2 regions of the Paraherbaspirillum soli genome follow, and region 2 is predicted to be linked to the other one. Evidence: predicted binding sites of a transcription regulator. Region 2 holds the regulator's gene; the other holds the start of a gene.
What was found. The regulator NrdR, encoded in region 2, represses ribonucleotide reductase genes. The targets are predictions, from matches to a motif close to CACNANATNTNGTG.
Positions count from the first base shown of each region.

Region 1 (7,469 bases), on a different contig from region 2:
GACGCGATGCCGCCTCTACCAGCCAGGACGGCTCGACTTCAAATGCGGTCGCGTAGATATCGCGCAGATCTTGTGGCACACGGTCGATCTTGGCCAGGCTGCCGTCAAAATACTTGAGGTCGGAAATCATCACTTCATCCCACAAGCCGCGCGCCTTCAGGTCGCGCACCAGGTATTCATTGATTTCAGTGAACTCGCCGGACAGGTTCGACTTCACGTACAGGTTTTGATAGGTCGGCTCGATGCAAGCCGATACGCCAATAATGTTGGAGATGGTCGCGGTCGGTGCAATCGCTACGCAATTTGAATTACGCATGCCGAACTCCTTGATGCGAGCACGCAATCCAGTCCAATCCAGCGATTCGGACGTATCTACCTCGAGATAACCGCCGCGCTCTTCAGCCAGCAGCTTCAGCGAATCCTGCGGCAGGATGCCACGGTCCCACAACGAGCCTTTGTAGGTGCTGTAGCGACCGCGTTCTTCGGCCAGTTCGGTCGAAGCCCAGTACGCGTGGTAGCAGACCGACTCCATCGAACGATCGGCAAATTCGACCGCTTCTTTCGACGCATAAGGAATACGCATCATATGCAGGCAATCCTGGAAACCCATGATACCGAGACCAACCGGGCGGTGGCGCAGGTTGGAATCACGCGCCTTCTTCACTGCATAATAGTTAATATCGATCACATTATCCAGCATGCGCATTGCAGTATTGATCGTTCTCTGCAATTTGGCATGGTCCAGCTGGCCGTCTTTCATGTGCGCAGGCAGGTTAACCGAACCGAGATTACACACGGCGATTTCCGACTCGTTGGTATTCAACGTGATTTCGGTGCACAGATTGGAGCTGTGTACCATGCCGACGTGCTGCTGCGGTGAACGGATATTGCATGGGTCCTTGAAGGTGATCCATGGATGGCCGGTTTCAAACAGCATCGACAACATCTTGCGCCACAGATCGAGCGCTTCGATTTTCTTGGACACACGCAATTCACCGCGCGCAGCTTTGGCTTCATAGGCGGTATAAGCCTCTTCAAAAGCCTTACCGACCTTATCGTGCAGATCCGGGGTATCGCTTGGCGAGAACAGGGTCCACGCGCCCTTTTCCATCACGCGCTTCATGAACAGGTCGGGAATCCAGTTGGCGGTGTTCATGTCATGCGTACGGCGGCGATCGTCGCCGGTGTTCTTGCGCAGATCGAGGAATTCCTCGATATCCATGTGCCAGGTTTCCAGATAGGCGCAGACCGCACCCTTGCGCTTGCCGCCTTGATTGACCGCTACCGCAGTGTCATTGACGACCTTCAGGAATGGCACGACGCCTTGCGATTTGCCGTTAGTACCCTTGATATGGGCGCCCAGCGAACGCACTGGCGTCCAGTCGTTGCCCAGGCCGCCGGCATATTTGGCCAGCAGCGCGTTTTCCTTGATGGCGTCGTAAATACCTTCCAGATCATCGGAGACCGTCGTCAGGTAGCAAGACGAGAGTTGCGAGCGCTGGGTGCCGGAATTGAACAGCGTCGGCGTCGAACTCATGAAGTCGAAACTGGACAACAAGTTGTAAAACTCGATCGCGCGCGCTTCGCGGTTGATTTCATTGAGCGCCAATCCCATCGCCACCCGCATGTAAAACGCTTGCGGCATTTCGATGCGGATATCGCGCACGTGCAGGAAATAACGGTCGTACAGGGTTTGCAGGCCGAGATAGCCGAATTGCAGATCGCGCTCCGGCGCCAACGCTTCAGCCAGCTTCTTGAGGTCGAATTGTTCCAGCTTGGCGTCCAACAAGTCGGCTTCAATCCCTTTCCTGATAAATTTCGGGAAATACTGAAGGTACTCGGTCGGCGCATCCGCCTGGGCCACTTCCTTGCCAAACACTTCCTTGCGGATTGTGTGCATCAACAGGCGGGCCGTGACTTGGCTGTACGCAGGGTCCTTCTCCATCAAAGCGCGGGCGGCCAGAATCGCCGACTTGTGCAGCTCTTCGACCGGCACGCCATCGTACAGATTCTTGACCGTCTCCGACAGGATGGCTTCCGCATCGACATGTTTTTCCAGACCAATACAGGCTGCGGTAATCAAGTCGCGCACCTGGTTCATGTCAAGCACGCGGCGCTGACCGTCTTCGGTCACGTACAGCTCGGCGCTAGGGCTGGGCGCCGTGCCGCCGGCTTGCTGCTGGGAGCGCTCTTCCATGCGTTTGGCGCGGTACAGCACGTAAGCGCGAGCAACGTCATGCTCGCCGGAACGCATCAAGGACAGCTCGACCTGGTCCTGGATATCTTCAATATGAAACGTGCCGCCGGTCGGTTGCCGGCGTACCAGCGCTGCGACGACATTGGAGGTTAGTTGCTCAACCAATTCACGCACCCGAGCCGAGGCAGCGCCTTGACCGCCGTTGACTGCCAGGAAGGCCTTGGTGACGGCAATAGAGATTTTGGACGGCTCGAATCCAACCACGGCGCCATTCCGGCGAATGATTCTGTAGTCGCCGAAACTGCTGGATGCATTGACGGGAGAGCCGCTACCGGCGGATGGCGAAACACCAGCGACTTCGGCTGATGATTTGACGGAAATTTCTTGAGTAGATTGCACTGAGCCTCCCGAGACTGTGAAAACAGACGAACTTATTGCGTCTGCTGTTGTTAATTAGAACCGTTGAATCTTTCAGGATTCACTGATGTACATTGTTTTTACAAGCGATGTACAGACTGCATAGGCCAAAACGCGAGGGCTAAATGCGGCTTGCAGCAAATTCGACCGATGACAAAATTGGGACTGCGCATGGCCCATCCAACATGCGCACTCGAATGAGGAAAAAACTTATTTAAGCAGATAGACAAATTGATGCAGCCAAAAGAGGAAATTACAAAAAATACTAGATCTAGTATTTTACACGAATTCTGCACTAATTGTAGTGGCCAGAAATCGTGGATGCAATGTCTAACCGATGCTGCGTAGCACTTTTTTCGTGTAACAAAACGCAGAATGCGATTGACTTTTTTAGTCGATTGCAGGGAAGCGCAATGACAGGTTGGTAAGCGCTCGCAGCGAATACTCCGCTAACGCTTGTTGGTATTGAAGCCAGTCAAAAAATGGTCCTGGGTCGGTCTTTCTGCCAGGCGCGATATGTTCGTGCCCGGCCACCGCGCCGAGAGGGTAACGCAACTGCAGGGCATGGGTCAATGTTGTCAGCGCCTGATATTGCACATCGGAAAACGGTTCGAAGTCAGTTCCTTCCAACTCGATTCCGATCGAAAAATCATTGCACCGCTGGCGCCCGTCAAAACACGACACCCCGGCGTGCCAAGCGCGATCGTTGGCGGAAACGAACTGCTTGACGGCACCGTCCCGCAGTATCAGGAAATGAGAGGAAACCCTTAGCGACCGCAATTGCTCAAAGTATGGGTGCGCATCATAGTCAAGACGATTGCCAAATAAGTCGGCAATATAAGAGCCGCCAAACTGCCCCGGCGGTAAACTGATGTTGTGAATCACCAGCAGATCGATCGCGCAACCATCCGGCCGCGCATCGCAATTCGGTGACGCCAGGCGCTCCACTTGGCCCGGCCGGCACCAGCCGTCCGCACCGACCTGAAAATCCAAGGAAGCCGTCAACGGCTCCAATGCTTCCGTTGGCGTCCCATCTTTTGCTTTCTGCACCATCGTCACGACTCGCTAATCCTGCTCATGAATCGACAATCGTTGCATCCGATACCGTAGCTGGCGAAAACTAATGCCGAGCAAGTCGGCTGCCTTGGTCCGGTTGAAATGGGTGCGCGCCAATGCTTGCCGAATGATGTTGCGCTCAATATCGTCCAGATGAGTGGGTAACGAAGACGGCAATTCCGATGCGCTCAGCGCCATCTCGGCGCCGACCACGCCCGGCGTCGCGGCGACAATAGGCACCGTGCTTACTTGAATCTCGTCTCCAAGCTCGGGAAGTATTGGTTTTTCGACAGGCGACAGGCCGGTCACCTTCAAGCCGAGATCGGCAACTTCGATCACGCCGTCGTTGGCAAAGGCCAATGCTCGTTCGAGGATATTCTCCAGTTCCCGCACATTTCCCGGGAATGAATACGTACGCAAGGCTGCCAAGGCCGCTTGCGTCAATACCGCCGGCGCCGCGTGCGAACCGAACGATGACAGACGACCTAAAATCGTCTCGACCAACTGGCCGATATCATCCAGCCGCTCGCGCAAAGGCGGCAATTTCAACTCGATCACATTCAAACGATAGTACAGATCCTGACGAAATCTACCGGATTCCACGCATTCCGCCAGATTCTGGTGGGTCGCGCTGACCAGACGCACGTCCACCACTTCCTCCATCGTTGCGCCGACTTTGCGCACCCGACGCTCTTGAATAGCCCGCAATAATTTGACTTGCATCGGCAACGGCAAGTCAGCGACCTCGTCCAGCATCAGCGTACCGCCATTGGCGGCCTGGAAAAAACCTTCGCGATCTTCCGCCGCACCGGTAAATGCTCCTTTTCGGTAGCCGAAAAATTCGGCCTCCATCAAGGCTTCCGGGATCGCACCGCAATTGACTGCAACGAAAGGTTTGTCTGCGCGCGGGCTGAGCGCATGAATATCTCGCGCTGCCAGTTCCTTGCCGCTGCCCGACTCACCGGTAATCGCCACCGGGGCCATGCTGCGCGCCAATCGCACAATCTGCGCGCGCAACTCTTGCATCGTGGCGGATTGACCGAGCAGGCGCAGAGCATTACCGCTGCGAACCGCTGAACCGGACTGCGGCGCAGAAGTGTCTGCCGGCTTACCGACTCGCAGGGCGGATTGCACCATCAGGCGCAGTTGATCGAGTGCAACCGGCTTCGACAAATAGTCGAATGCACCGGCCTTCAATGCCACGACGGCATTATCAGCGCTGCCATAAGCGGTAATCACCGCAATCGGGATGTTCTTGCCGCTAGCGGTGACTTCGCGCACCAATTCGATTCCGAGCCCATCCGGCAAGCGCATGTCGGTCAGCACAAGTGCGTAGGCGTTTTGTGCCAAATAAGTACGCGCTGAAGCCAATGAGTCGGCGCTATCGACGTCAAGCCCCATTTTAATCAGCGTGATTTCCAGCAGTTCGCGCAGATGAGCTTCGTCATCGACAACCAGGATACGGGGTGAAGTCATGGCAATGGTCTTTTTTTAAACAACACAAATACTTCGAAGCGATTCTTCACTGTGAATCCTGAGCGGCAAATGCAATCACGAAGCGGCCGGTCGCCTCGCCTTGGTTATCGTGGCGGTATTCATAATCCAGCAACGCGCCGTTATTCAAACACAACTCCCGCGCCAGAAAAAGTCCCAATCCGGTGCCCTTGCTGGAGGTTGTATAAAACGGCTCGAACAGGTGCGCGCGCACCTCTGGCGAGATCGGCTCGCCATCGTCCTGCACGTGCAATTCCAGTCGATTGGCCACGTTCGACATGATATGCAAGCGCATGCCGCCCGGACGGCCGCTGGCGTAACGTACTGCATTCGACAACAGATTCGTCACCACCTCACGCAAGTGCAAAGGATCAAACCAGACCCGATGCTGATCGTCAGCGTCAACCTGTAGCTCGACCTTGTCTGGCTCAACCGCATGGGTTTGCTGAAATTCGACGACGATGTCCATCAACAGCGGTGCCAGCAATATCGGCTCTGCCTGTCGCTGCGCCTTGCGCGACAACTTCAGAATATCTTCGATCATGCGGTTCAAGCGCGCCACATTGTCGTTAATAATCGTCAACAAACGCATTTGCGCCACACTTGCAACATCCTCCGACAGCAGCGTCGCAGCATAGGAAATCGACGACAAGGGATTGCGTACTTCGTGGGCGATACTGGCAGTCAATCGCCCCATTGATGCCAACTTTAGCTGCTGCGCCTGATTTTCAATTTCACTGACATCCTGCAAGAAGATGACGGTACGGTATTCATTCGGCTCACGCGCCCTGACCGCCGCAAAACGCAATTTCAAATGCGCCGCCAATTCCCGCCGCCGCCCCCAACTCCAGCCCACCGCGTCCCGATCGACGTCATCAGTGTGTTTGATGGTCACAAAAACCGGCTCGTCAACAATTGCCGAATTCACTCCCGGCAAATTGCGGCTCCCGGCCGCCCACGCAAAAAAGGCATCGGCAATCGGCGCCAGCAAGGCAAAATCGTTCAAATTGTAACGCGGCTCTTCTACCGAAAACGACAGCCCCAGCATATGCTCGGCTGCCGGATTGGACATCATGAGCGAGCCGTCGGGATCGACCACCAACAGACCATCGCCCATATCCGCGATCGCGATCCGGTTGATATCCATTTGCACCCGCAGGTCTTTGCCGCGCTGGGTGGCCAACTCCTCTTGCCTGATCAACTTGTCGGCAAGGCGATTAATGATCACCACCGCAAAAAAGAATACCCCGCCGTATAAGCCTGCACGCAAGGTAGAAGCGTCTGGAATGAATTTCAGGATCTGATACCAGCTTTCCCCCAGCAATATCAACGTCGTAATCGATACGAAAAACAACGCCAGCAACAGCGGCGCCAGAATCGCCGCACCCGCAAGAGGGAAAAGATACAAGATCGCCAACCCGCCGCTGGCGCCGCCCGCATCGATATAAAGTATCGAAACCGCGGTGATATCCATCGCGATTGGCAGCAGGATCTGCAACCTATGATGGCGGCGGAAATATGCCGCCACCACGATGAAAGCGATGGCACATATCAGGTAGAGGACACCGGTTCCCCGCTGCGCGAATAACCCGGAAAACCAGCTGTCGCCTTTGCCATGGACGCTGAAATAGGTCAGCAGCACCATTGCAACAACTACCCGCGTAACATTAAAGGTCTGTAGCGTTCGCCAAAAGGTCTCTGGCTTGTCGTCATTCTGGATGGGCGTGGATATCGTCATGTTTTAATGTCCTGCCTCAAGAATAATTCGCAATCCAATCATCTAATCCCTTATTTAGCTGCCATTTTCAGCCGGCTTTTAACCTTACCCCCGGCGCAAGACCTTGCCCGCCGACCAAACAATCTGGTCACGCATCGCATTGTTGGCCGAACAGGACTTCAAGAAGAATGCAGGCGACGATGTTCGATTCCGCAAAAAACGGTGCCGGAGGAATCAATAACGGCCTCGGATGCCGGGAAGTGAATACCGCAATGCGCACAAGCCACCATTGCTTCGGCCAGCGGCGGTTCGGTTGGCGCTGAAGACGCCGCACGATTGGAAAATGATGGATTGCCTGACGAGGCATGATCGCGGCCGATGTTTCTTGTTAAGCGCTGGAACCAGACGATCACGGCCAACACGATCACGATCAAAATGACAAATTTCATACCAATACCCGATGCAACACAACTTCAAGCACGAAACGACTCCCCACGTATGCCAGGAACAAAATGGCAAAGCCGGTCAAAGTAAAACCAAGCGCGGTCCGACCGCGCCATCCCTGCCATTTGCGACCAGCCAGCAGCA
Region 1 covers NZ_JBHSMT010000031.1:53,747-61,215, forward strand. Annotated here, with positions in the region: gene ACFPM8_RS20935 (ribonucleoside-diphosphate reductase subunit alpha) at 1-2,596, opposite strand, end outside; gene ampD (1,6-anhydro-N-acetylmuramyl-L-alanine amidase AmpD) at 3,005-3,667, opposite strand; gene ACFPM8_RS20945 (sigma-54-dependent transcriptional regulator) at 3,680-5,146, opposite strand; gene ACFPM8_RS20950 (sensor histidine kinase) at 5,193-6,902, opposite strand; gene ACFPM8_RS20955 (PP0621 family protein) at 7,061-7,330, opposite strand; gene ACFPM8_RS20960 (cytochrome C assembly family protein) at 7,327-7,469, opposite strand, start outside.
Region 1: a site for NrdR is predicted at 2,878-2,891, ahead of ACFPM8_RS20935 (ribonucleoside-diphosphate reductase subunit alpha). Genes of this name have one in related genera too.

Region 2 (7,469 bases):
TTTTCCAACTGCTCCTGGCGTTCGCGCTCCTTGCGCTCCTGTTCCTTGCGTTTTTTTTCCTGTTCCAGTGCGATTTCAGGATTGATGACGGGCGGCGTAACCACCTTCGGCGGCGGCGGGGCTTGCTTGACGATCGGTTCCGGCTTGGGCTCGGGTACTGGGATCGGTGGCGGCGGCGTCGGTGCGGCCTCGCGGATTTGCGGGCTCCAGAGTTCGGCCTCGACCGCAATCGGCTGCTTGCTTTGCCAATTCACGCCAACCCATAGGAAGGCCAGCAACATGGCATGCACCGTCATCGCCAGTGCGATGGCGCGCCAGCGGCCGGGTTCTTTTGGTACCAAATACGGGGAATTGCCTGTCATAACCGGATCATCACTTTGTTGCTAGTCCGACGCGGTTGATGCCTAGCGTTTTGGCTTCGGAAATCACCTTGATCACGTCATCGTATTTGATGTCTTTGTCGGCTGAAATCATGACCGCCAGATCGGGCTTGTCATCATGTAATGCTTGCAATTTTTGCTTCAAGCGATCGCCGGGCACGCTTTCCGCAGGACTCAGGCCGCTCTTTTGGCCGTTGATGCGGATGCTGGTCTGACTGCCGGGCTTCAATGTGATTTCAATGTATTCGGTGGGCGGCGTGGCCGACCGCGCCGCGTTGGGCAGATTGATGACGCTGGGGTTGGTCAACGGTGCGGATACCATGAAAATCACCAGCAACACCATCATCACGTCGATGTACGGGACGACGTTGATTTCCGCCTTGAACTTGCGGGTGCGGCCGCCGCGCATGGAAGAGAAGCCCGACATTAGCGTGCCTGCCGCTGCAAGATGTTGGAGAACTCTTCGATGAAGCTTTCGAAGCGGATGGCCAGACGGTCGACGTCGTGCGAAAAACGGTTGTAGGCGACCACTGCCGGGATCGCCGCAAACAGGCCGATCGCTGTTGCAATCAAGGCTTCGGCGATGCCGGGCGCGACTGCCGCCAGCGTAGCTTGCTGGACGTTGGCCAAGCCGCGGAATGCATTCATGATGCCCCAGACGGTACCGAACAGGCCGACATACGGCGATACCGAACCGACCGAGGCGAGGAATGCCAGGTGCGATTCCAGGCCGTCCATTTCACGCTGATAAGCTGCGCGCATCGCGCGTCGCGCACCGTCCAGCAGGGCGGCGGAATCGGCGCTGCCCTTGTAGCCGAGCGAGGCCTGGACCTTGTTGAACTCGTCCATGCCGGATTCAAAGATGCGTTCCAGGGCGCCGGTTTTTCCCGCGCCTTTGCGACGATTCGATGTTGCGTCCTGGTAGAGGGCGGTCAGATTGCCGCCGGACCAGAATGCGCGTTCGAATTCTTCGGTCTGGCTGCGGGCGCTTCTGATGGCAAACATTTTGCGAAAAATGTAAGTCCAGCTCATGACCGATACTGCCAGCAGCAGCAGCATGACAAGCTGGACTAATACGGAAGCGTTGGTAATCAGGGTGATAAACGAAAGATCTTGTGTGACAGTCATGGATAGCGGTCTTGAGGAGTGGTCTTAGGTTTAAGCTGCGGACTCAAACAGGGGGTTATTTTGTAAAGTCGTTATTTCAAGTTTTGCTGCCAGGGCAGGCTCATCTATTTATATGGGCTCGCACTGCGCTTGCAGTATCGGCTTGCTTATCGGTTTGATTTTTTCCAATACCTGCTTGGGTATCGCCTGCGGCCGGAACCCATCTGCATTCACGCAGACCACGGTGATGTGACCGGTAGCCAGCAGTTTTGGCGTCTCATCACCGAGGCGCCAAGCCTGCTGGATGAATTCGACCGAAACACGGCTGACCCGTTCGACCACGACTGTTAAATTCAGTTCATCGTCAAGCCGCGCCGGTGCATGATAGTCAACTGTGGTGTTCTTGACGACAAATATCACGCCATCGGTTTCTTCCAGCAAGCGCTGCTCAACTCCGGCGGCACGCAGCCATTCGGTACGCGCACGCTCGAAAAATTTAAGGTAGTTGGCGTAAAACACCACGCCGCCGGCATCGGTGTCTTCGTAATACACCCGCACCGGCCATCTGAAACCTCGATTCGCCGCCGATGCTGTCATTGCTGTCATGCTCATAGGATCAGTTGCGCTTGATGCTCATTCCGGCGAAACCTTGGCAATTCGGCATCATTTCTATCCGGTTGATGCACACATGCGCCGGCAAGGTGGCAACCCAATAGGCGGTTTCTGCGATATCCGCAGCCGTCAACGGCTGCGTGCCTTCGTAGACCTTGGCGGCGGCTTCGTCGTTACCCCGGTAACGGACATTCGAAAATTCCGTGCCGCCGCACAAGCCCGGCGCCAGATCGGTCGCGCGCACGCCGGTGCCGACCAGGTCGGCGCGTAGATTCAAGGTGAATTGTTTGACGAATGCCTTGGTCGCACCGTACACGTTGCCGCCGGGGTAGGGGTATTCGCCGGCGATGGAGCCGAGGTTGATAATCGTGCCGCGCGCCCGCGCCACCATGCCCGGCAGGACCAGCCGGGTCATCGTGACCAAACCTTTGCAGTTGGTCTCTATCATGGTTTCCCATTCTTCCAGCGAGGCTTGCTGGGCGGATTCAACACCCAACGCCAAGCCCGCATTGTTGACCAGGACGTCGATTTCCTGCCATTCCGGGGGCAAGGCCGCCAGCGCGCCGCTGATCGAATGCTTGTCGGTAACATCCATCACGATAGTCAATACGGCGGCGCCCAACTCGGCGGCCAGCGCATCCAGGCGCTCCTTGCGGCGGCCGGTAGCGATTACCCGGTGGCCGTTTTGGGTGAATTTGCGTGCCATTTCGGCGCCGAAGCCAGCTGTTGCGCCAGTAATTAAGACGATCATGATTCATGCTCCTGTTATTGCAATGCGCGATAGCCCGAAATTGTAGCCCAAACCGCACTGCACCCCTATTGGCAATCGCTCAATGCCCCAAAACAATGGCGCCGGCGTAACCGGGCTGCGGGCATTGCGGCACGCCTGTGTTGCTGAAAACTAGCCCTTCACTTACAATACGACGACCATTTCGTCTCACGTAACTGGCGAAAAATCCGGACTGACGCTGACTCTAAAGATGGCATTGGCTTCCGGTAATAGGTGGGGTTCCACCGGGAAGCGTGAGATTTCATCCGCCGTGCGCCTGGGCAGCCCGAATGGAACTTACGACTGAGGCTGCCGCATTTCCCATTTTTACTATGGCCCTCATTCGATTTAGGCAAACCCTTATCGATTGGAGTATTTCATGTTCGAAAAAAACCATACCCTCGCCAATGTCGATCCAGACTTGTGGAGCGCCATTCAAAAAGAAAATCACCGTCAGCAAGAGCATATCGAGCTGATCGCGTCCGAGAATTACGCCTCGCCCGCCGTGATGGAAGCGCAAGGCACGCAACTCACCAACAAGTACGCTGAAGGTTATCCAGGCAAGCGCTATTACGGCGGCTGCGAATTCGTCGACATCGCCGAACAGCTGGCGATTGATCGCGTCAAGCAATTGTTCGGCGCAGAAGCCGCCAACGTGCAGCCGAACTCCGGTTCGCAAGCCAATCAAGGCGTGTTCTTCGCGATGTTGAAGCCAGGCGATACCATCATGGGCATGTCGCTGGCGGAAGGCGGTCACCTGACGCACGGCATGGCATTGAACATGTCCGGCAAATGGTTCAACGTGGTGTCCTACGGCCTGAACGATAAAGAAGAAATCGATTACGAAGCGCTAGAACGCATCGCCCACGAAAAGAAGCCGAAGATGATCATCGCCGGCGCTTCCGCCTACGCGTTGCGGATCGACTTTGAGCGCATTTCGAAAATCGCCAAAGGGATAGGCGCTTACTTTATGGTCGACATGGCGCATTACGCCGGCTTGATCGCTGCCGGCGAATATCCGAATCCGGTGCCGTACGCCGATTTCGTGACCTCGACCACGCACAAGTCTTTGCGCGGTCCGCGCGGCGGCATCATCCTGATGAAGGCCGAGCACGAAAAAGCCATCAATTCGGCAATTTTCCCAGGCATCCAGGGCGGCCCGCTGATGCACGTCATCGCGGCCAAGGCGGTGGCGTTCAAGGAAGCGCTGACACCGGAATTCAAAGCCTATCAGCAGCAGGTGGTGAAGAATGCGGACGCGCTGGCCAAGGCCTTGATCGCGCGCGGCTTGCGTATCGTTTCCGGCCGCACCGAATCGCACGTGATGCTGGTTGACCTGCGCGCCAAGAAGATCACCGGCAAGGAAGCCGAAGCGATCCTCGGCACGGCGCACATGACCTGCAACAAGAACGCGATTCCGAACGATCCTGAAAAGCCATTCGTCACTTCCGGCATTCGCCTTGGCAGCCCAGCGTTTACCACGCGCGGTTTCAAGGAAGCGGAAGCGACCAAAGTCGGCAACCTGATTGCCGACGTGCTCGACAATCCACATGACGCAGCGACCATCGAGCGGGTCAAAGTCGAAGTCAAGAAACTGACCGACGCTTTCCCGGTGTACGCATCCTGAGGTGCCGGCAGCCTATGCGTGTTGAGAACGTATAGGTAGCCAAGCAAGCAAAACCCATGGGGCCCGTCGCAGCTTGAAACCTGCGCGGGCCTTTGTACTTCCCATTCGTCATATAAGCGATCGCAACGATGTCAGGTCGGCCGCTAAAAAGCGTTGTCGGCAGCATTAACGCGAACTGGAATAATATGCAGTAGCAATAACTTTCGGATTACTGCCATCATGAAATGCCCATTCTGCCAACACGAAGAAACCCAGGTCCTCGACACACGCGTGTCGGAAGAGGGGGATGCGATTCGCCGCCGCCGGCGTTGCACGCATTGCGACAAGCGCTTCACCACTTTTGAGCGGATCGAACTGGCGATGCCGGTGGTGGTTAAAAAGAATGGCAGCCGCACCGAATTCGATCCCGTCAAGTTGCGCGCCAGCCTGATGCTGGCCTTGCGCAAGCGCCCTGTGTCCGCCGAAGCGCTGGACGAGGCGCTCCAGCGCATCAAGGAAAAATTACTATCCAGCGGCGAGCGCGAGGTGCTCTCCGGCCATGTCGGCGAACTCGTGATGCGCGAATTGAAGCGGCTGGACAAGATCGCCTATATCCGTTTCGCTTCGGTGTACAAGAGCTTTGAAGATGTGGCCGAATTCCAGAACATGATCGAGGAATTTTCCGGACCACCGGCACGCAAGAAATAAGGAATTCCTTAATTAGCGTGACGCTAACAATTATTAATTGTTTAAATGGAATTGAAAACATAGTATCGATGCTTCCCAGGCTTGATTGGAAGGATCGCTTTCATGGCATTTTCTATTGCGGACCGGTTCACTGTATCGTTGGCACGACGCTCAGGCTTCACGCTGATTGAATTATTGATGGCGATGCTGATCATGTGCATCTTGCTGGCAATGGCGATGCCGTCGATGCGAAGTTTCATTAGCCAGAATCGCCTGGCTTCGGAAGTCAATTTATTCATTGCCGCTACCGTTCTGGCCCGTGGCGAAGCAATCAAACGCGGTCGCCCGGTGCTCATCTGTCGCAGCGTCGGCGCCAATCAATGCGCAGCTAGCGCCAGCGGCGATCGTGACGGCAGCGACTGGGGAAGCGGTTGGCTGGTGATGGAAAAAGACACCGGACAAGTCTTGCTACGACAAGGTGCGCTCGCCGACAACACCAATGTGAAGGCCAGTAGATCGGCGATTTCCTATAACGGCGCCGGCAATGTCGGCGGCACTTTTGCCAATCTGGTGTTCAGCCACGACGGGAAATTCATACGCACCGTGTGTATCGGGCGCTCTGGGCGGGTCAATCTGCTGATCGGCGTTGGGGCATGCGATGGCCCATCGAACTAAACAAAAATCCGCGCCAAGCGCACGTCAGTATCGGTCCCGCCCAGGCTTGTCGCTGGTCGAATTGTTGGTGGCAATGGCTATCGGCTTGACCTTGGTGCTGCTGGTAACTCAGCTGTACCTTGGCAGCAAGAAAGCGTTTAGCCTGAACGACGACAATATGCGCCTACATCAGGAGGGCAGTTACGCGATGATGTTGATGGCGCAGAATTTGCGCCAGGCCGGTTTCGGCCATTTGACTTCTGCCAGTTTCAATGCGGATGCCGGTTGGCGTACCGATTTGGTCAATGCCGATGGCAGCCCGGCGCAAGGTTTGCGCGGATGCGACAACGGTTTCGTTAAATCGATGGCGCCGAATCGGAATTTTTCCTGTAGCTCTGCGCCGGGCATGGCCAGCTTTGAAGTCGCTTACCGGGTGAGTGACAGCCTTGATCCGGCCAGTGGAGCTGGCGCCGATTGCAACGGGGCTGGTGCTGATTCCGTGGCTCTGCCGCCGGAGCATCCAGCCTACGCAAAAGGCAGGACCAGCGTGTCTATCGCACGCAACCGCTTCTTTGTCGCTACCCGCACTGGCAATCTTGCCGCATCGTTGTACTGCCAAGGAAATATGAATACCGGCGCGCAGCCGGTCATCAACAACGTCGAAGATATGAGGCTGATTTACGCGGTGGCTGCGGCCGGCGAAGTGTCGCCGCTGCAGTTCCTGAACGCAGCGCAAGTCGACGCCTTATCCGCCGATCAATACGAAAACTGGAAAAGAGTGATCAGCGTCAAGCTCTGCCTGCAGATTCGCAGCAACCAGAATGTGACGGCCGAACCGCAGCAATATGTCGATTGCGACGGCACGGCCAAACTGGCAAGCGACCGCAAGTTGCGCGCGGTATTTACGCGTGTCGTTACGCTGCGCAATAACGCGGCCGGCAGTTTGTCCGAATAGGTGAGGTTAGTGCTGCATCCTGTTGCGCCTTCGGCATATTTTGTACAATCAGCGAATATCCTTTTCTGATGGCTCCCATAATGATTTCCAAGCACACAGCATGACCCAGGCCGAAATTCTGATGTCGCAAGCCCTGAAGCTTGCCGAAAACGGCCTGTTATCCAGCGCCCCCAATCCCGCTATCGGCTGCGTCATCGTCAAGGATGGCCGGGTGATAGGCGAAGGATTTACCCAGCCGCCCGGCGGCAACCACGCCGAGATACAAGCGCTCAACGCTGCCGTCGCACATGGTCACGATGTGCGCGGCGCCACCGTGTATGTCACGCTCGAACCTTGCAGTCATTTTGGCCGTACTCCGCCTTGTGCCGATGCCTTGGTGCGGGCCGGCGTAGCCAAAGTGGTGGCGGCGATGCAAGACCCGAATCCATTGGTGGCAGGGCAGGGACTGGCGCGTTTGCAAGCCGCCGGCATCGAGACCGAATCCGGCGTGCTGGCGGAGCAGGCGCGCGAACTCAATATCGGCTTCTTCTCGCGCATGCAACGCGGCAAGCCGTGGGTACGACTGAAAGTCGCGGCAAGCCTGGATGGAAAAACGGCGCTGCGTAACGGCCAAAGCCAGTGGATTACCTCGCAGGCTGCGCGTGACGACGGCCATATGTGGCGTGCGCGCGCCGGTGCAATCCTGACCGGTATCGGCAC
Region 2 covers NZ_JBHSMT010000029.1:40,114-47,582, reverse strand. Annotated here, with positions in the region: gene tolA (cell envelope integrity protein TolA) at 1-362, opposite strand, end outside; gene ACFPM8_RS17830 (ExbD/TolR family protein) at 373-807, opposite strand; gene tolQ (protein TolQ) at 807-1,508, opposite strand; gene ybgC (tol-pal system-associated acyl-CoA thioesterase) at 1,617-2,099, opposite strand; gene ACFPM8_RS17815 (SDR family oxidoreductase) at 2,104-2,850, opposite strand; ZMP/ZTP riboswitch at 3,031-3,158, shown strand; gene glyA (serine hydroxymethyltransferase) at 3,248-4,495, shown strand; gene nrdR (transcriptional regulator NrdR) at 4,715-5,182, shown strand; gene ACFPM8_RS17800 (GspH/FimT family pseudopilin) at 5,285-5,836, shown strand; gene ACFPM8_RS17795 (PilW family protein) at 5,820-6,770, shown strand; gene ribD (bifunctional diaminohydroxyphosphoribosylaminopyrimidine deaminase/5-amino-6-(5-phosphoribosylamino)uracil reductase RibD) at 6,871-7,469, shown strand, end outside.